DNA from 3 places in the Streptomyces sp. O3 genome. Region 1 is predicted to be linked to each of the others. Evidence: predicted binding sites of a transcription regulator. Region 1 holds the regulator's gene; each other region holds the start of a gene.

Region 1 (6,947 bases):
CCCCCTCGAGGAGGAGATACAGGAACGCCGACGGCAGACCATCGCCCTCAGCGGCGCTTTCGAGCCTTTCATGGCCATAAGCGCACAGAACCCCGCCACCACCCATGCCATCACCGTCCTTGAGGGACTCAGCCGCATCGACGACGCGCTGAGCCGCGCGACGGCCGAGTGCTCCGAGGAGCTGCTCACGCTCCAGCCCGGCGGCGGCCGAAGCCCGGACATCCTCACCACCGCCCTGAAGCGCGTACAGCCGCTCCTCGACCGGGGTGTGCGGATACGCACCCTCTACCAGCACACAGCCCGGCACAGCCAGGGCATCCAGGCCTACAAGGAGCAGGCGGGTTCCGAGCGGATGGAGATCCGCACGCTGGAACAGCTCATCGAGCGCCTGATCATCATCGACCACAAGATCGCGTACATCCCAGCCCGCGACGACCGTCAGGTCGCGCTTGAGCTACGCCATCCAGGCCTGGTCGCCTATCTGGTCACGGTCTTCGAGGACGCATGGGACCGAGCCCTTCCGCTGGACGAGCAGTTCCCCCGCACCCGCACCCCCGAAGGCATCACCAGCATCCAGCACTCCATCGCCCGGCTGCTGGTCGAGGGCCACGTCGACGACGCCATCGCTCGCCGCCTCGGCATGAACGTGCGCACCTGTCGCGCCCACATCGCCAAGCTCGCCGCCGCGCTCGGCAGCGGCAGCCGAACCCAACTCGGCTACCTCATCGCCCAGTCAGGAATCCTGAACCAACCCGAGTAGCCCCGAAGATCTGTCCGGCGGTACGTCCAAGCCCGACTGGACGATACGAACCCCCAGCTGTGCCCGCGTCGTACTTCCCAGAGCCTCCGCCAGCCTGGCGATGTGATGACGGCACGTACGCACGTTGATGCCGAGACGCCGCGCGACTTCGGCACCCGTATGGCCATCCGCCAAGAGCGCCGCGATGGCGTGCTCCCGACGGGTGACCCCCGCCACGCCAGCCCGCGCGGGTGGCTGCTCGTCCAAGGGCACACCCAGATGCCACAGGCGCTCGAAGACCACGGCGAGGAACTCGAGGAGTGCGGGCTGACGCACCTCCAGGGCGAGGGTGCGCTCGGCGTTGGCCGGGATGAACGCGACGGTCCGATCGTAGATCAGCATCCGCTCGGTGACTTCGTCAAGCGTGCGAATCTCGCTCTCCCGCCCCACCCCGCGCACCGCGTTCAGGTAGTGATGCAGGCCCTGGCCATGCCGTGCCACATGGGTGTACAGCGACCGGATCCGTATGCCGCGCCGCTGCAGGTCCAGCGCCCTGGGCAACGCGGTCGTCAGATCCTTCTCAGGCCGGATCCCACCAGGCTGCACACTTAACAGCTCCGACTCACATACAGCGTTCGCCTCGTCCAGAGCTTCGTTGATGCGGGGTATCCCTTCCAGCACCCTGATCACGCCGCCCACCGGCTCCGGAGCCGCCGCCCCCTGCACCTCCGCGAAGCGGGCGAACGCGGCCGCGCCCGCCGCCGTACGGCGGTGAGCCTCGGCCAACTCCTCCTGGGCACCCCGCAGGAGCCGCGACATCACGGTGCCCGGACTCGTCGGCAACAGCCACTCCACATCGCCGCCCGGATCAGGGTGCAACAACCCCAGATCGACCAGGCACCACGCCTCCCCCGCCTCCCCACGCGACACCCGCCCCGCGCGCAGCGCCCGCGCGTACACCCGCTCCGCGTCCGCGCACAGCTCTTCCACCCCATGCCGATGAGACTCCCGCTCCCCCACCACGCCTCACACCCCCCGAGCCGCGATGGCGGGCACCCCGACCGAACGGGGGAAGTCAGCCGAGGTGCCGGTACCCACGATGCACGGCCGCACCCCGCCCCACCACCGCCATGTTGCGACATGTCCCAAACAGGGCCCCAGAACAACCACCCCCAACCTCACCCATTGTGGAAGGTTCGGGACACGGAGTCACTCCGCGCGCGGCCCCTGGACGCCCCGAACCGCCCAGGCGTCGACCTCACGCCACCTTCAGGGGGTGGTGCGGACCGGTGATCGCCTCGGTGATGGCGAAGCCCTTCGCAAGGCCCTCGGGAATGGTCACCTCCGTGTCGTACGGCACGCGGTGCACGCCGAACCAGGTCGCCTCCTCAGGGACGCGGCTCGCCATCCAGATCTTCCCCTTCAGCACGCTGGCTCACGCAGCCCTCACAGGGAACTTCGTCCATGTCTTCCCGAGTACGCCGCAACTGGGCACCGTGATCCTGGAACAGCCCTCAGGCCCCCGTTACCTGGGCACCCAGACCCATCTTCAGCAGTACAGCGCGCTGTTCGACCGGCTCTCCGAGAACGCCCTCGAACTCGTCAACGTATCGTTGGCCCCTGAAGCACACTCGGCGAAGGACTCGCTGGCTCTCATCCAGCACCTTCTCTACACGCTGTAGGAGGCCCGGATGCCCGACCTGAACTGGCAGAAGTCATCGTTCAGCGGCGGCCCGCAGGGGGAGTGTGCCTTCGTAGCCATCACGCCCGACGGAACCATCCACCTCCGCGAGAGCGACACCCCGACCACCATCCTGACGACCACGCCCGGCCCCCTCGCCGCCCTCCTGCGTTCCCTCACCGACGACGCCGACTGAGCGGCCCGCGAGACAGCAGCAGCGGCCGGAGCAACCGACGCGCACGCCGGGCACGAATAGACCAGGCAGACATCGCATCACGGTCCAATAGTCGACCGCGATCACAAGGAACCGAAGGCCACCCATGAACGACTCGGCATCGATACCGGCTCACACTCCGACTTCCCTCCATGACGACCGGTTCGGGGATATCCGCGTCCAGCTCGATGTTCGGGAAGGACTGCTGGTCGTCGAGGGAGAGCGGATCCCGCGTGTCACGCTGCGTCGCGACCCCGACGCCGAGGTCGACGAGCAGGTGGCCATCGGTACGCGGGAGGGCGGGCGGCTCAGCCTGAGCGTCGACGGCGTCGCGGCGGTCCTGAAGCCCGCCAAGGGCCGGATCTCGCGGCGGTCGTACCGCGTCGACGTGGAGTACGGCGGGGCCAGGTACCGGCTCATGCCGGACTCGGTGCCCAGCAGTCGGCTGACCCGAGACGGGACGTACCTCGGGGATCTCCTGTCCGACGGGGACGGTCGGGTGATCGCCGAGTGGCGCGAGGCTCATGCCGATTCCAGTGACGGTGCCGGTGCCGGTGCCGGTGCCGATGACGTACGGCCTGTCGACGCGGCCCTCGGCTACGCGCTGGCCGCCGCGTTCGGCACCGGCGGCCAGCCCTGGTGGATGACGGCGGCCGACGCGGTGAGTTCGGCACTGCCGTAAGCGCACGGGCACGCCGAACGCCAGAGCGCACGAGCACGGGAACGCGCGCGCCGAACGCCAGCTGCACACGGACACAGGCGGGTGCGCGGCGCACGCGCGACGCTCACGCGCAACGCGCACGCGTGAGCGGGGCCGGGAGAGCACAGCTCTCCCGGCCCCGCGAGCCAGCGGCTACAACGAACGCGCTACTCGCCGCGCCCCGGCCGCCACACCACCAGCGCGCTCGTCTGGTGCGCCTCCTGGTACGGGACCAGGTCGCGCCGGTACGACGCGTGCACCTGCGCCTCGCGCTGCCGCATCGCCGCCGCCGCGCCCTCCACCGCCGCGGAGAGCTCCGCGACGCGGGACTGGAGCGCGGCGACCTGGTTCTCCAGCTCGATGATGCGCTTGATGCCCGCCAGGTTGATGCCCTCGTCCTGCGACAACTGCTGGACGGTGCGCAGCAGTTCGATGTCGCGGGCCGAGTACCGGCGGCCCCGCCCGGCCGTGCGGTCCGGGGAGACCAGACCCAGGCGGTCGTACTGCCGCAGGGTCTGCGGGTGCAGACCCGACAGCTGGGCGGCCACCGAGATCACGTACACCGGTGTCTCGTCCGTGAGTTGATACGGGTTACGTCGGCGGCCGTCCATCGCGTCATGCTCCCTTCGCGGCCTGGAACAGTTCTGCCCGCGGGTCGTCCTCCGCGGTCGCCTCGCGGTAGGCCTCCAGAGCTTCCTGCGCCTTCACGCTGAGCTGCGTCGGCACCGCCACCTCGACGGTGACCAGCAGGTCGCCCCGAGTGCCGTCCTTGCGGACCGCGCCCTTGCCGCGGGCCCGCATCGTACGGCCGTTGGGCGTGCCGGGGGGCAGTTTCAGGGTGACCGGGGGCCCGCCGAGCGTCGGCACCTTCACCTCGCCGCCGAGCGCCGCCTCCGGGTAGGAGACCGGCACCGTGACGGTGAGGTTGTCGCCCTTGCGGCCGAAGACCGGGTGGGCGTCGACATGGACGACCACATACAGGTCACCGGCCGGGCCGCCCCGCTCGCCGGGCGCGCCCTTGCCGCGCAGCCGGATGCGCTGCCCGTCCGAGACGCCCGCCGGGATGCGGACCTGCATGGTCCGCGACGACTTCGCGCGGCCCGAGCCCTTGCACACCTCGCAGGGGTCCTGGGCGATCAGCCCGCGCCCCTTGCAGTCCACGCACGGGTCGGTGAGCGAGAAGCCGCCGCCGCCGCCGCGCGAGACCTGCCCGGTGCCGACGCAGGTCGGGCACACGCGGGGCGTGCCGTTCTTGTCGCCGGTGCCGGAGCACGCCTTGCAGGGCTGCTGGGACGACATCCGCAGCGGGACCGTCGCACCGTCCACGGCCTCGGTGAAGCTGAGCGTCACCTCGGACTCGACGTCCTGGCCGCGGCGCGGCTGGGTACGGGTACCCGCGCCCGCGCCGCCCCGGTTGAACAGTCCGCCGAACACGTCCCCGAGGCCGCCGCCGAAGCCGCCCGCGCCGCCCGCACCGCCGCCGGAGGTCCCTCCGCCCGGCCCGCCGCCTCCGAAGAGGTCGCTCAGGTCGAAGTTGAAGTTGCCGCCCGCGCCGGGTCCGGGTCGGTAGCCGCCGTTCCCGAAGAGGGTGCGCGCCTCGTCGTACTCCTTGCGCTTCTTGGGGTCGCCGAGTACGTCGTTCGCCTCGGAGACCTCCTTGAAGCGCTCCTCGGCCTTGGCGTTGCCCTTGTTGGCGTCCGGGTGGTTCTCGCGGGCGAGCTTGCGGTACGCCTTCTTGATCTCGGCTTCGGTGGCGTCCTTGGGGACGCCGAGAACCTTGTAGTAGTCCTTCTCGATGAAGTCCTTGGTACTCATCCCCGACGTCCCTCCTCTCCTGCGGTCACTGCCTCGTTCGTCGCGTCAGCCCTCGTCCGGGCCACCGCTCTCCTTCTCCTGCGCCGTCGGCTCGGCCGTCTCCTCGGATGCGGAGGCGCCCTCGCCCTTGACGGTCTGCGCGCCGGGCTGCGGCTCGGCGACGGCCACCCGCGCGGGGCGGATGGTGCGCTCGCCGATGCGATACCCAGGCTGCAGGATCGCGACGCAGGTCGTCTCGGTGACGTCCGGCGCGTACGAGTGCATCAGGGCCTCGTGGATCGTCGGGTCGAAGGGCTCGCCCTCCTTGCCGAACTGCTGCAGACCCATCTTGGCGACGACGGTCTCCAGCGACTCGGCCACCGACTTGAAGCCGCCGACCAGCTCGCCGTGCTCACGGGCGCGGCCGATGTCGTCGAGCGTCGGCAGGAGCTCGGTCAGCAGGTTCGCGCTGGCGATCTCCTTGACGGTGACCCGGTCGCGCTCCACGCGACGCCGGTAGTTCTGGTACTCGGCCTGGAGCCGCTGGAGGTCCGCGGTGCGCTCGTTGAGCGCGGTGCGTACCTGGTCCAGCTGGGCCGTCAGGCCCGTGGCCTGTGCGCTTGCGTCCCCGGCCGGGGCCGCGGCCTCCTCCTCCGGGGCGGAGGAGGAGGCGGCGGCCTTCGGCTCGGCGTCGTCGACCGCGTCGCCGGAGGGGACGTCGGGCTGCTCGTCGAAGCCCGGAGTCTCCTCCGTCACGCGGCACCGCCCTTGGCGTCGCCCGGCTTCTCGTCGTCGACGATCTCGGCGTCCACGACGTCGTCGTCGGCCTTGGACTGGCCGGCGCCCGCCGCGCCCTCGGCGCCGGCCTCGCCGCCAGCGGCCGCCTGGGCGGCCTGCGCGTCGGCGTACATGGCCTGGCCGAGCTTCTGCGCGACGGCCTGGACCTTCTCGCTGGCCGTGCGGATCTCGGCGGAGTCCTCGCCCTTGAGCTTCTCCTTCAGCTCCGTGAGCGCCTCCTCAACCTCGGTCTTCACCTCGGCGGGGACCTTGTCCTCGTTGTCGGTGAGGAACTTCTCGGTCTGGTAGACGAGCTGCTCGCCCTGGTTGCGGGACTCCGCGGCCTCGCGGCGCTTGGTGTCCTCCTCGGCGTACTGCTCGGCCTCCTGGCGCATCCGGTCGACCTCGTCCTTCGGCAGCGAGGAGCCGCCGGTGACGGTCATCTTCTGCTCCTTGCCCGTGCCCAGGTCCTTCGCGGTCACGTGCATGATGCCGTTGGCGTCGATGTCGAAGGCGACCTCGATCTGCGGGACGCCGCGCGGGGCCGGGGGCAGACCGGTCAGCTCGAACATGCCGAGCTTCTTGTTGTACGCCGCGATCTCGCGCTCGCCCTGGTAGACCTGGATCTGCACGGACGGCTGGTTGTCCTCGGCCGTCGTGAAGATCTCCGACCGCTTGGTCGGGATGGTCGTGTTGCGCTCGATGAGCTTGGTCATGATGCCGCCCTTGGTCTCGATGCCGAGGGACAGCGGGGTGACGTCGAGCAGCAGGACGTCCTTGACCTCGCCCTTGAGGACACCGGCCTGGAGGGCCGCGCCGATGGCGACGACCTCGTCCGGGTTGACGCCCTTGTTGGCCTCCTTGCCGCCGGTCAGCTCCTTGACGAGCTCGGCGACGGCGGGCATACGGGTCGAGCCGCCGACGAGGACGACGTGGTCGATCTCCGAGAGCTCGATGCCCGCGTCCTTGATGACGTTGTGGAACGGGTTCTTGCAGCGCTCAAGGAGGTCGCTGGTCAGCTGCTGGAACTGGGCGCGGGTGA
Region 2 (6,947 bases), on a different contig from region 1:
ACCACGAGCGTGCCGAGCTTGGCCTTGATCGAGAACGGCCGCACCCCCCGCACCCACCGCCACACCGCGCGCCCCACGCCCCACACCCGGCGCGCACACGCCCCGCCTCGGCGCGCATCGCCGCCCCCGGTGGCAGCGGGGGCGGCGGTGGTCGGTGGGGGTGCTGGCGTGTGGCGGGGTGCGTCGGGGCCGGTGGGGGCGGGCCCGGTGGTCATGGCGCCGGGGTCTCCAGCGCGTAGCCGACGCCGTGCACCGTACGGATGCGCTCCGCGCCGATCTTCCGGCGCAGCGCCTTGACGTGACTGTCCACGGTCCGCGTGCCGGACGCGTCCGCCCAGTCCCAGACCTCCGCGAGCAGCTGCTCGCGGGAGAGCACCGCGCGCGGGGTGTTCGCCAGGCAGACCAGCAGGTCGAACTCGGTCGGCGTCAGATGGACGTCGTCGCCGCTCACCCGGACTCGCCGCTGCACATGGTCGATCTCCAGCTGCCCGAGCTGGAGTATCCCGCTGCGCGGCGCCGTCGCGGCGAGTGCCGCGCGCTCCACCCTGCGCAGCAGGACGTGCACCCGCGCGGCGAGCTCCCGCATCGAGAACGGCTTGGTCATGTAGTCGTCGGCGCCGACCCCGAGGCCGACCAGCATGTCGGTCTCGTCGTCCCGTGCCGTCAGCATCAGCACCGGCACCGGGCGCTGCGCCTGCACCCGGCGGCAGACCTCAAGACCGTCGAAGCCGGGCAGCATGACGTCCAGGATCAGCAGGTCGGGCTGCCACGCCTGCGCGGTCTCCACGGCCGCGGGACCGTCGCCCGCGGTCTGCACGGCGAAGCCCTCGGCGCGCAGTCTGGCGGCAATGGCATCGACGATCGTCAGGTCGTCCTCGACCACCAGCACCCGCCGCTGAGCGCCCGGCGTGGCCGCCGTGCCGTGGTGGGAGGTGTGTGTCTGCTCCATCGCCTCGTCCCTGAAGTGATCCGTGTCGGTGAGCAGAGTAAAGGCAGGGACCACGGTGCGGCTACGCAGCCATGACGCCGAGATGCACTACGTCCGGTACGCCCCGGACAACCGGCGTCTCTTCGGTACGCACCTCCCGGAATCCGGCATTCCGCATAGCCTGTTCAAAATCGGCGGACGGCTGCGCGGACCACACGGCCAGCACCCCGCCCGGCGTGAGCCGCGCCTGACAGGCGGCGAGTCCGGCGGGCGAGTACAGCCCCGCGTTGTCCTCGGTCACGGTCCAGTCCGGGCCGTTGTCGATGTCCAGACACAGCGCGTCATAGCGTTCGCCGCGCGCGTACAGATACCCGACCAGATCGGTGTGCAGGATCTCGGTACGCGGGTCCGCGAGCGCCGGACCGGACACGGCGGCCAGCGGCCCCGGCTCCCCGGTGTGCCAGTCGATGATCGCCGCCTCGCGCTCGACCACCGCGATCCGGCCCCAGCGCGGATCCGCCGCCGCGTGCGCCAGCGAGAACCCGACGCCGAGGCCGCCGATCAGCAGGCTCGGCGCCCGGCGCGCGCCGAGCGCCGCACCGGCGGCGTCGACGAGCAGCCGCTCCGAGCGCCCGTCGGAGGTGTCCATCAGAAAGCACCCGTTGGCGATGATCTGCAGCAGCTCGCCGTGCCGCCGCAGCGCGACCTCGCCGTACGGGCCCTCTCGGCGATCCAGGACGACGGGTTCGGCGGGGTTGTACGCGTCTCGCATACGTCCCATCCTGCCGCAGCCGGTCCCCGCCCCGCCGCCCTGACCCCCGCGCGGGCCGGGCGGACCCTGACGGCGACGGGGCGAACTCCCCATAGATGTAAGGGGCTTGCTTCCTCCTTTATGCGGATCTGACGGCCTCCGTGTGGAGGAGACGCCGCTCTGAGACCTCGCCAGGCAGCACGACGAACCGGCCCGCGCCCGTGCCTAGCGTCGTGGTGGGAGGTAACACCACATGAATCGAGACACGAGGGCGCGGGGGATCGCCGCCCGAGCGGGCGCCTGGAGCGCCCGGCACCGATGGGCGGCCGTCGGCATCTGGCTGGCGTTCGTCGTGCTCGCCACGGTGGGCGGCTCGGCCACCGGCCAGAAGGACGTCGACCAGAGCCAGCAGCTGAAGGGCGAGACCAGCCGCGCCGCGCAGATCATCGACGAGCTGGGCATCGAGGAACCGGTCGGCGAGACCGTCCTCATCCAGGCCGAACGCGCGGGCCTGACGGCCGCCGACGCCGAGTTCCGCGCGGCCGTGGACCAGGTCATCGCCGCCGTCCAGGGCACCGGCGAGGTCGCGGACGTGAGGTCGCCGTACGACGCCGAGACCATCACCGATGACGGGCGCAGCGCGCTCGTCCAGTTCAACGTCCGCGGCGACCCGGAGACCGCCGCCGACCGCGTGGCGCCGGTGCTCGCCGCCGTCGACGGCGTGCAGCGCGAGCGCGGAGATGAGCTGTACATCGCCGAGATCGGCGGCGCCAGCATGGGCAAGACCTTCGACGACGCCTTCGGGGACGACTTCAAGCGGGCGGAGTACTCCGCCGTGCCGGTCGCCTTCGGCATCCTGCTGATCGCCTTCGGGGCGCTGGTCGCGGCGCTGCTGCCGGTGCTGCTCGCCATCTCGGCGATCGTCGCGACGATGGGCCTGATGGCGATCGTCAGCCATGTGCAGCCCATGGGCGACGTCGCCAGCTCCGTGATGCTGCTCGTCGGGCTCGCCGTCGGCGTGGACTACTGCCTGTTCTATCTGCGCCGGGAGCGTGAGGAGCGGGCGGCGGGCAAGGACGCCCAGACCGCGCTGGAGATCGCGGCGGCCACCAGCGGCCGGGCGATCATCGTGTCCGGTGTCACGGTCTGCGTGGCGATGGCCGGGATGCTGTTCACCGGGCTCACCGAGTTCCAGGGCATGGGCCTGGCCTCGCTGATGGTCGTCGCGGTGGCGATGGCCGGCTCGGTGACCGTACTGCCCGCGCTGCTGTCGCTGCTCGGCGAGCGCGTCGAGAAGGGCCGCGTGCCGTTCATCGGCAAGCTGAAACGGTCCGACGCGAACGGCGAGAGCCGCATGTGGCACGCGGTACTCCGCACCGTGCTCAAGCGCCCGGCGGTCGCCGTGCTGGTCGCGGCGGGCGCGCTGGCCGCCGTCGCGCTGCCCGCGCTCGGCATGAAGACCCAGAACCTCACCCTGGACCAGGAGTTCGGCGACTCACTCCCGATCGTCGCCACCTACACCCGCGTCAACGAGGCCTTCCCCGGCGGCTCGGAACCGGCCGACGTGGTGGTCAAGGCCGCCGACATCTCCGCCCCCGAGACCCAGCGGGCCATCGCGGACTTCCGTGCGCAAGCGGTCCGTTCGGGCGCGTCGCACGGCCCGGTCGAGGTCGTCACACACGAAGAGCAGAACGTCGCGGTGATCTCGGTGCCGCTGGTCGGCGGCTCGGACCAGGACGAGGCGGCCGAGAGCCTGAAGCTGATCCGCGACGAGGTACGGCCCGCGACCCTGGGCCAAGTCGACGGGCTCGAAGCCCCGGTCACCGGCATGATCGCCGGATCGTATGACTTCAACCAGCAGATCGTGTCCTCCGTGGCCCCGGTCTTCGCCTTCGTCGTCGTCTTCGCGTTCCTGCTGATGCTGCTCTGCTTCAGGTCGCTGACGATCGCACTCACCTCGATCGTGCTGAACCTGCTGTCGGTGGGGGCGGCGTACGGAATCCTGGTGGCCGTCTTCCAGTACGGCTGGGGCGCGTCGCTGGTCGGCGCCGAGGGCGTCGGGGCGATCATCGCCTGGCTGCCGCTGTTCCTGTTCGTGATCCTCTTCGGCCTGTCGATGGACTACCACGTGTTCGTCGTCTCCCGGATCCGCGAGGCGAAGGTCCAGGGCCGTACGACCCGCGACGCGATCACGCACGGCGTCGTCACCACGGCCGGGGTCGTCACCAGCGCGGCCGTGATCATGGTCGCCGTGTTCGCGATCTTCGGCACGCTCTCGATGCAGTCCATGAAGCAGATGGGCGTCGGCCTCGCGGTGGCCGTGCTCATCGACGCGACGATCATCCGCGCGGTGCTGCTGCCCGCGGTGATGGCCCTGCTCGGCGATCACAACTGGTACTTCCCGCGCTGGCTGCGCTGGCTCCCGGACCTCACCCACGACGAGACCCCCCAGCCCGCATCCCATCCCGCACCCCAGTCCACGCCCCCCGGCTCCCCGGACCCGGCCCCGGTCCCGGCGCACAAGGGCTGACGCCTGCCGCGTCGTACGGGGACCGCAGGGCGCTGGACGACCGCAGGGGAGTCGTCCAGCGCCCTGATCGCCGAGAGCGAACAGGGGTGAGGGAACATCTCCAGGCTCATAAGCATTGAGTCGATACAGCTCAACTTGAGTGCCTAAGGGGAGATCATGGCTGCTGAGTCCAAGGCGTACACCTCGCTGACCCTGCCCGTACTGCCGCTCGACGGCGAAGTGGTGCTGCCCGGCATGGTGGTGCCGCTGGATCTGAGCGACGCCGATGTGCGCGCCGCGGTGGAGGCCGCGCAGGCCGCCGCGCGGGGCGATACCGGCAAGCCGCGGGTGCTGTTGGTGCCGCGGATCGACGGGACGTACGCGAGCACCGGCGTGCTCGGCACCGTCGAGCAGGTCGGGCGGCTCGCCGACGGCGACCCCGGAGCGCTGATCCGTGGGCGGCACCGGGTGAAGATCGGCGCGGGGACGACCGGGCCCGGCGCGGCGCTGTGGGTCGAGGGCGTCGAGGTCGAGGAGAGCGTGCCCGAGCCGCTGCCCGGCTCCGTCGCCGAGCTGGCCAAGGAGTACAAGGCGCTCGCCGCCAGCTGGCTGCGCAAGCGCGGGGCCTGGCAGGTCGTGGACCGGGTGCAGCAGCTCGCTGACAGCAACGACATCGCGCAGCTCGCCGACAACTCGGGGTACTCGCCCTTCCTGTCCACCGGCCAGAAGGTCGAGCTGCTGGAGACCGCCGACCCCGTCGCGCGGCTCAAGCTGGCCGTCGGCTGGCTGAGCGAACACCTCGCCGAGCAGGACGTCGCCGAGTCCATCGCCAAGGACGTACAGGACGGCGTGGACAAGCAGCAGCGCGAGTTCCTGCTGCGCCGCCAGCTCGACGCCGTACGCAAGGAGCTGCGCGAGCTGAACGGCGAGTCCGAAGGCGAGGAGTCCGACGACTACCGGGCCCGTGTGGAGGCCGCCGACCTGCCGGAGAAGGTGCGCGAGGCCGCACTCAAGGAGGTCGACAAGCTGGAGCGCGCCTCCGACCAGTCGCCGGAGGGGTCCTGGATCCAGACCTGGCTGGACACCGTGCTCGAACTGCCCTGGAACGAGCGGACCGAGGACGCGTACGACATTCCGGGCGCGCGGGCCGTGCTGGACGCCGAGCACGCGGGCCTGGAGGACGTGAAGGAGCGGATCACCGAGTACCTGGCCGTGCGCAAGCGGCGCGTCGACCGCGGTCTCGGCGTCGTCGGCGGCCGTCAGACAGGAGGGGCGGCGCGAGGCGCCTCGGTTGAGGGTGGTGGCGGGCGACGGGCGGGCGGCGCGGTGCTCGCGCTGGTCGGACCGCCCGGCGTCGGCAAGACCTCGCTCGGCGAGTCCGTCGCGCACGCGATGGGGCGCAAGTTCGTCCGGGTCGCGCTCGGCGGCGTACGGGACGAGGCGGAGATCCGCGGCCACCGGCGTACGTACGTGGGGGCGCTGCCCGGACGGATCGTGCGGGCCGTCAAGGAGGCCGGGTCGATGAACCCGGTCGTGCTGCTCGACGAGATCGACAAGGTGGGGTCGGACTTCCGCGGCGACCCGGCGGCCGCGCTGCTGGAGGTGCTCGACCCCGCGCAGAACCACACCTTCCGGGACCACTACCTGGAGGTCGAGCTGGACCTGAGCGACGTGGTCTTCCTGGCCACCGCGAACGTCCTGGAGGCCATCCCGGAGGCGCTGCTGGACCGGATGGAGCTGGTCCGGCTCGACGGCTACACCGAGGACGAGAAGGTCGTCATCGCCCGCGACCACCTGGTGAACCGGCAGCTGGAACGGGCCGGTCTGGGCGGCGAGGAAGTCACGCTCGACGAGTCCGCGCTGCGCAAGCTGGCGGGCGAGTACACCCGCGAGGCAGGCGTACGGAACCTGGAGCGGTCCATCGCGCGGCTGCTGCGGAAGGTCGCGGCGCAGCACGAACTGGGCGAGCGCGAGCTGCCGTTCACGGTCACGGACGCCGAGCTGCGGGAGCTGATCGGGCGGCCGCACCACGTGCCGGAGTCCGCCCAGGACCCGGCCGAGCGGCGGACCGCCGTGCCGGGCGTGGCGACCGGGCTGGCCGTGACGGGCGCGGGCGGCGACGTGCTGTACGTCGAGGCGTCGCTCGCGGACCCCGAGACGGGCGGGTCGGGGCTGACCCTGACGGGCCAGCTGGGCGACGTGATGAAGGAGTCCGCGCGGATCGCGCTGTCCTTCCTGCGCTCGCGGGGCGCGGAACTGGAGCTGCCGGTGGGCGACCTCAAGGACCGCGGGGTGCACATCCACTTCCCCGCGGGCGCGGTGCCCAAGGACGGGCCCAGCGCGGGCGTCACCATGACGACCGCACTCGCCTCGCTGCTGTCGGGGCGGCTGGTCCGTACGGATGTGGCGATGACCGGGGAGGTCTCGCTGACCGGGCGGGTGCTGCCGATCGGCGGCGTCAAGCAGAAGCTGCTGGCCGCGCACCGGGCCGGGATCACCACGGTGGTGATCCCCAAGCGGAACGAGCCGGACCTGGACGACGTGCCCGCCGAGATCCTGGACAAGCTGGACGTCCACCCGGTGACGGACGTCCGGCAGGTGCTGGAACTGGCGCTGGCGCCGGCGAACAGCCAGCAGCGGGCGGCGGACGCGACCCCGGTGGCCGCGTGAGGTGACGTGGGGCGACGTGAGATGACGTGACATGGGCGGCGCGGGTCCGAGGGGCCCGCGCCGCCCCTCGCGCGCGGCACCCGCCGGAG
Region 3 (6,947 bases), on a different contig from region 1:
GGACCGGCAGGCGCCAGGCCCGTCCCGGCGGGGCGTCGTCACGGGCGGGGTGCTGGCAGCCGCCGGTCTGCTGGGCCTCGGCGCTCCGGGCGCGGCCGCGCTGCCTTCGGGCGCCGGCGGGTCCGGTGCGTCGCCGGTGCGGCCGGGACCGGGCCCGCGGAACCTGTCGGCCTTCACGGCCGTGGCGGCGAGCGAGGCGGACGCCGTCCACGTCCCCGACGGCCACACCGCCGATGTGCTCGCCCGCTGGGGGCAGTCCGTGCGCGCGTCCGGGCCGCGGTGGCGTCAGGACGCGGGCAATCCGGCGGCCGAGCAGGCGCGACAGGTCGGCAGTCACCACCACGGCGTCCAGTTCTTCCCGCTGGACGACGGCGCCGTCGCCAGCCGCCGCGGGCTGCTGGTGATCAGCCACGAGTCGGCCGACTCACGACTGCTCGGCGGCGAAGCCGACAAGGCGATGGCCGCCCAGGGCCTCACCGTGCTGGAGGTACGGCGGACCGGCGACGGCTGGCAGGCCGTGGACTCCTCGTACAACCGGCGGATCACCGGCACCTCGCCGGTACGGTTCTCGGGCCCCGTGCCCCGCGTGGGCCGCACCCGTGGCGTGGTGGCGGCCAGCGGCCACGGGGTGACGCCTTGGGGCACGTATCTGGCCGCGGAGGAGAACTTCAACGCCTGCTTCGGCACCGATGACGCCGACTGGGAACGCGGCGAGCGCCACATGCGATACGGGCTGTCCGCGACCGGGTTCGGCTCGCCCTGGCACCGGGCCGACCCGAGGTTCGACCTGGCCGCGAACGAGGCGTGCCCGGACGACTTCGGCTGGATCGTGGAGGTGGACCCGCGCGACCCGGCAGCGGTTCCGGTCAAGCGGACGGCACTGGGCCGCTTTATGCACGGCGGTGCCACGGTGACCGAGGCCGCCGGCCGGCTGGTCGTGTACAGCACGGACGCCGAGGACGGGGAGTACCTCTACAAGTACGTCAGCTCCGACCGTTGGCGCCGCCTGCGTGACCAGGGCAGGAGCCCGCTGGACCACGGCACGCTCTACGTGGCGCGGATCGCCCCGGACGGCACGGGCGCCTGGCTGCCGCTCAGCCACGGCCATGGCCCGCTCGTACGGGACCGCGGCTGGCGGGACCAGGCCGACGTCCTGGTCAGGGCGAGGCTCGCCGCGGACGCTCTGGGCGCGACCCCGCTGGCCCGGCCGGAGCGGGTCGCGGTGAACCCGCTGGACGGCGGCGTCTACCTCGCTCTCGCCAACAGCGCCGGATGCGAGCCGTGTGCGCCCGGTGAGGCGCGCGCCGCCGCCGGGGCGGGCGGGCGCGGCGCCGACCCCTACGGGCGTGTCATCCGCTGGCGTGAGGCGGAGGGGGACGCGGCGAAGGCGACGGCGCCCTCGTTCCGCTGGGAGGAGTTCCTGGTCGCCGGCGACCCGAAGCTCGCCGAGGACGGGGCGTTCGCCGCCCCCAAGGGCCTGTGGTTCAGCGCCGACGGCAGTCTGTGGATCTCCACCGGCGTCTCCGGCCACGCGCTGGGCGGACCCGAACCGGCCTATCAGGCGGCCGGGAACAACGCCCTGCTGGCCGTCGACCCGGCGACCAAGGAGGTCCGTCGCTTCCTCACCGCCCCGCGCGGGGCCGAGGTCACCGGCGTCACCAGCACCCCGAACGGGCAGACCCTCTTCGTCAACATCCAGCACCCCGGCGAGCGGACGGACCGCTGGGGCACTCCGGGGCCGGAGAACCCCCGCGCCGTCAGCAACTGGCCAGATCACCGACCAGGCGGCCGCCCTCGCTCCGCCACAGTCGCCGTGCACCGCACCGGCGACTGAGACGGCGACCGGAGCCGGAGTCACACCGGGCCCATACCGCGCGGGACGCCGCGGTAGGGGCCCGGCCTGCCGACGGGTCAGGCCCCCAGGGGGAACCCCACTCGGGTACAGGCGGGCTTGACAATATTCAGCTCAAGTTTTGTGCTGGAGGTCCAGGCACTCCGTAGCGGGAGGGGACTGAACATGGCACGTCCGGTCGGCATCGATCTCGGTACGACGAACTCCGTGGTCGCCGTGCTGGAGGGGGGTGAGCCCACCGTCGTCGCCAACGCCGAGGGCGCCCGCACCACCCCCTCCGTAGTGGCCTTCGCGAAGAACGGCGAGGTACTCGTCGGCGAGGTCGCCAAGCGGCAGGCGGTCACCAACGTGGAGCGCACCGCGCGCTCGGTGAAACGCCATATGGGCGAGTCCGGCTGGCGCTTCCCGCAGGAGGGCGCGGTGGACGGCACCCGGTTCACGGCACAGGAACTCAGCGCGCGCGTCCTGCAGAAACTCAAACGGGACGCCGAGTCCTACCTCGGCGACGACGTCACCGACGCGGTCATCACCGTCCCCGCCTACTTCGACGACGCCCAGCGCCAGGCCACCAAGGAGGCCGGTGAGATCGCGGGCCTGAAGGTGCTGCGCATCATCAACGAGCCGACCTCCGCGGCCCTCGCCTACGGCCTGGACCGCGGCGAGGAACAGACGGTCCTCGTCTTCGACCTCGGCGGCGGCACCTTCGACGTGTCTCTCCTGGAGATCGGCGACGGCGTGATCGAGGTGAAGGCCACCAACGGCGACACCCACCTCGGCGGCGACGACTGGGACCAGCGCATCCTGGACCACCTGGTGAAGCAGTTCAGCAACGGCCACGGCGTGGACCTCTCCAAGGACAAGATGGCGGTCCAGCGGCTGCGCGAGGCCGCCGAGAAGGCCAAGATCGAGCTGTCGTCCGCGGGCGAGACGAACATCAACCTGCCCTACATCACGGCGTCCGCCGCAGGGCCGCTGCACCTGGACGAGAAGCTGACCCGAGCCCAGTTCGAGCAGCTCACCCAGGACCTGCTCGAACGCTGTAAGACCCCCTTCCACCAGGCCGTCAAGGACGCCGGAATCAAGCTCTCCGCCGTCGACCACGTCATCCTGGTGGGCGGCTCGACCCGGATGCCCGCGGTCACCGAACTCGTCAGGGAACTCACCGGCAAGGACCCGCACAAGGGCGTCAACCCGGACGAGGTCGTGGCGGTCGGCGCGGCGCTCCAGGCCGGAGTGATCAGGGGCGACGTCAAGGACGTCCTGCTCCTGGACGTCACCCCGCTGTCCCTCGGCATCGAGACCAAGGGCGGCATCATGACCAAGCTCATCGAGCGCAACACCACCATCCCCACCAAGCGTTCCGAGGTCTTCACCACCGCCGAGGACAACCAGCCGTCCGTCGGCATCCAGGTCTTCCAGGGCGAGCGCGAGATCGCCGCGTACAACAAGAAGCTCGGCGTCTTCGACCTCACCGGCCTGCCGCCCGCGCCGCGCGGCGTCCCGCAGATCGAGGTCGCCTTCGACATCGACGCCAACGGCATCATGCATGTCTCGGCGAAGGACCTGGCCACCGGACGCGAGCAGAAGATGACCGTCACCGGCGGCTCCGCGCTGCCCAAGGACGACATCGACCGCATGATGCGCGAGGCCGAGCAGTACGCGGACGAGGACCGCAAGCGCCGCGAGGCGGCCGAGACCCGCAACCAGGCCGAGCAACTGCTCTACCAGACCGAGCGGTTCGTGCGGGACAACGAGGAGCGGATCCCCGCCGAGACCAGGAGCGAGGTCGAGTCGGCGATGGCCGAACTCAAGGAGAAGGTGGACGCCGAGGCGGACGCGGACGAACTGCGCACGGCGACGGAGCGGCTGGCGACGGTCAGCCAGCAGATGGGCCAGGCCATGTACGCCGGGGCGCAGGGCCAGACGGCGGGCGACGCCTCCGCCGGGCGGGAGCCCCCGGCGGGCGACCAGCAGGACGACGTCGTCGACGCGGAGATCGTCGACGACGACGCGGGCGACGACAAGGGCGGCGACGGCACCGCCGCCAAGGGTGGTGCGACGTGACCCCGTTGGCCCTGCCTGCCCCGGCAGGCAGGGCCAACGGGTTTCAGACCTCCGGTTTCAGACTTCCGGCTCCGGCGCTCGGGCCGCGTGCCGGGCCGTCGGGTTGGCCATCAGGTGGCGCGGGTCGGCGGCGCGCGTGATGGCCGACTCGACGGCCGCCACCCGGTCGGCCAGCAGCCCGAGCGCGGCGACCGCACGGGCCGCCGGGTCGTCCTCCGCGCCGCCGAGCGCCTGCGCCCGGACGTACGCGGCGGTCAACTCGGCCCAGCGGTCCGCCTGCTGAGCCGTCAGCGTGCCGCGCAGCGCGGCCAGCTTCAGCAGATTGGACTCGGCGCCCGTGGTGAGGGTCTGGGCCTCGCCGGTGTAGTGGTCGTCGATGACGGCCGCCAGCTCGGCGTCGTTCATCACCGGCACGATCCGCTCCGCGATCTTGTTCATGTTGCGGTACGAGCCCTGGAGCTGGAACGGCGGCTCGCTGCGTGTCGCGTCGCTCTGCCCCGCCGACGCGATATAGGCCTCGTTGACGGCCAGCACCGTACGCCGCGCGGTGAGCAGATGGCGCAGCACGGCCAGCACCCGCTCCAACTCGGCCGGGGCGTACGGGTGCTGGAGCCGGTCCGGGTGCGCCGTGGGGTCGTCGGCGGCGAGCCGCACCAGCAGATCGAGGTCGGCGCGGTCCCGCCCGGCCAGCGGGGCGAGCACGGCGTTCGAGGTGAGCGCGTTCTCGACGAAGCTGTACGCGAACACGTCCTCCTTGCCGGAGAGGACGTCCCCCAGGTTCCACACGTCGGCGCGGTTGGCCAGCATGTCGGGGATGCGGAACCGCTGCCCCGACTCGGTGTACGGATTGCCCGCCATGCACACCGCGAAGCGCTTGCCGCGCAGGTCGTAGGTGCGGGTCGTGCCGTTCCAGACGCCCTCGATGCGCCGCTGTCCGTCGCACAGCGAGATGAACTTCTGCAGCAGCTCGGGCGAGGTGTGCTGGATGTCGTCCAGATAGAGCAGGGTGTTGCTGCCCGCCTCAAGCGCGAAGTTGATCTTGTCGATCTCCTGGCGCGCCGTCGCGTTCGGCGCCTCGGACGGGTCGAGCGAGGTGACGGTGTGCCCGAGCGCCGGACCGTTCACCTTGACCAGCACCAGGCCGAGCCGGTCGGCGACGTACTCCATCAGCGTCGTCTTGCCGTAGCCTGGCGGCGAGATGAGCAGCAGCAGGCCGTTGCTGTCGGTGCGCTTGTCCGCGTCCGCCGTGCCGATCTGCTTGGCGAGGTTGTCGCCGATCAGCGGCAGATACACCTCGTCGATCAGCCGGTTGCGGACGAACGCGCTCATCACCCGCGGCTTGAACTCCGACAGCCGCAGCCGGTCGCGCTCGGCGCTCACCAGGGCCGTACGCCGCTGCTGGTAGGCCCGGAAGCCGGGCGCCCCGGCCCGGTCGAACTCGCGGGTGCGCGCCAGGAACTCGTCGACGCGCAGCGTGAGCGCACGGCCCTCGACACGGGGGTGCGCGCCCAGCAGGCCCTCGACCCGCTCGGCCAGCGCCGCCCCCGACGCGTACCGCTCAAGGTCCGGGCACAGCTCGATCACGACGGCCTCGGCCAGGTCGCCCGCGTCGATCCGCTCGCCGCAGGACGCCGCGTACGAGCCCATCCACGCCTCGATCAGCTGCCGCCTGGCGCCGATGTCCGTGACGCCCCGTACGTCCGCGTCGTACGCCGAAGCGTCCACGGCGTGCCGGAACTTGTCGACCAGGTCACGCGCGGCGGAGCTGCTCGTGAACCCGGCCGGGCCGCCCGCCAGTTCCTCGAAGAGGTACTCGGCGGCCAGCGCGAAGTCCACCCGCGTCCCGGCGTCGGGCTCGCCGCCCGCCGCGATCGCCGCCGCCAACTCCGCCTGGAGATCCGCGATCGCGGGCGCTAGGCCGAACGTCTCGCGGGCCCGCGCCATGGACGCCGCGCGCCGCGTCCACGCCGCGCGCTCCGCGTCCGCGGTCCGGTGCGCCCAGAACTCCTGGGCGGCGGCCCGCTCCACGGGCGGGTACCGCAGCAGCCCCGCCTCGCCGTACAGCCGTACCAGCGCGGTGAGGATCAGCGTCGCGTCGTGGTCGTGCACACCCCGCTCGTACCCCTCGTCGTACGCCTCGTCGGCGGCGGCGCGCACCAGGGACGCCAGGTCGGCCGACGCCAGCGCGTCGCCCCCGTGCTGAGCGAGCAGCCGCGCCGCCAGGTACTCCGCGCGGTACACCTCGGGCGACTCGGACGGCAGCAGCCGGTCCCAGTACGGGCGGGTGTCGGCGAACGCCGGGTCGGTCACCGGGGCGCGGTAGTCCGTGCCGGTCAGGGCGAACGACAGGCCCTCGCCCTGCGGCACCAACGTCAGGTCGAAAGCCTGGGTGTTGACCGCGAACCGGTGCTTGCCGAGCCGGATCACCGCCCCGCCGTCCGCGTACAGGTCGGACCGGTCGCGCAGCGCGCGCGAGGCCTCCTGGCGGGCGGCCTTCAACCGTCCCTCGAGCTCGTCCGAGCGCACCTGGTCGCCCAGTTCGCGCAGTTCTTCGGCGGTCCGCTGGACCTTGGCGACCATCGGGTCGGACGCGAAGTACGTGTTGATCGCGTCGGTGTCGGAGAGCTGCGCCGCACGCCGCTGGATGGTCTCCAGGACACGGGCCGCGGACTCGGCGAGTCGCTCCGCGTGCCGGGCCCGCGCGTCCTCCAAGGTCTGCTTCCGGGCCGAGAACGCCTCGTACACCTCGCCGCGCTTCTCGCCCAACTCGGCGAGGAAGTCGTCGAACTCGGCGAACCGCGACTCCAGATTCTCCAACTGGAGCAGCAGTCTGGCCAGTTGCTCCTCGCAGGCGGCGGGCGTGTCCGCGGCGGCCAGCGCGCCCGTGACCGCCTGCCCGAGCAGCGCGAACTCCGCCGCGAACTCGGCCCGGCCCTCGCTGTCCATCAGCTCACGGCGGCGCGCGGCCAGCGTGGCGCGGGCCCGGTTGACGCCGCCGAGCACCTCGGCGATCCGCTCCAGGATCGATGTG

What was found. The regulator HspR, encoded in region 1, represses chaperone genes until heat shock. The targets are predictions, from matches to a motif close to TTGAGNNNNNNNNNCTCAA.
Positions count from the first base shown of each region.
Region 2: the regulator HspR is predicted to act here: its motif matches at 4,325-4,343, upstream of lon (endopeptidase La).
Region 3: the regulator HspR is predicted to act here: its motif matches at 1,952-1,970, upstream of dnaK (molecular chaperone DnaK).

Region 1 is NZ_JBTVYK010000038.1:22,749-29,695, reverse strand. Features, by position in the region: gene ACX6XY_RS19900 (helix-turn-helix transcriptional regulator) at 1-760, shown strand, start outside; gene ACX6XY_RS19895 (helix-turn-helix transcriptional regulator) at 734-1,729, opposite strand; gene ACX6XY_RS19890 (hypothetical protein) at 1,998-2,147, opposite strand; gene ACX6XY_RS19885 (Scr1 family TA system antitoxin-like transcriptional regulator) at 2,086-2,421, shown strand; gene ACX6XY_RS19880 (DUF397 domain-containing protein) at 2,431-2,616, shown strand; gene ACX6XY_RS19875 (hypothetical protein) at 2,741-3,316, shown strand; gene ACX6XY_RS19870 (heat shock protein transcriptional repressor HspR) at 3,502-3,945, opposite strand; gene dnaJ (molecular chaperone DnaJ) at 3,950-5,149, opposite strand; gene grpE (nucleotide exchange factor GrpE) at 5,195-5,884, opposite strand; gene dnaK (molecular chaperone DnaK) at 5,881-6,947, opposite strand, start outside.
Region 2 is NZ_JBTVYK010000061.1:35,243-42,189, reverse strand. Features, by position in the region: gene ACX6XY_RS25510 (HAMP domain-containing sensor histidine kinase) at 1-44, opposite strand, end outside; gene ACX6XY_RS25505 (response regulator transcription factor) at 212-949, opposite strand; gene ACX6XY_RS25500 (spermidine synthase family protein) at 1,011-1,709, opposite strand; gene ACX6XY_RS25495 (MMPL family transporter) at 1,933-4,209, shown strand; gene lon (endopeptidase La) at 4,366-6,858, shown strand.
Region 3 is NZ_JBTVYK010000034.1:58,660-65,606, reverse strand. Features, by position in the region: gene ACX6XY_RS18525 (PhoX family protein) at 1-1,834, shown strand, start outside; gene dnaK (molecular chaperone DnaK) at 2,018-3,916, shown strand; gene ACX6XY_RS18515 (DNA repair ATPase) at 3,974-6,947, opposite strand, start outside.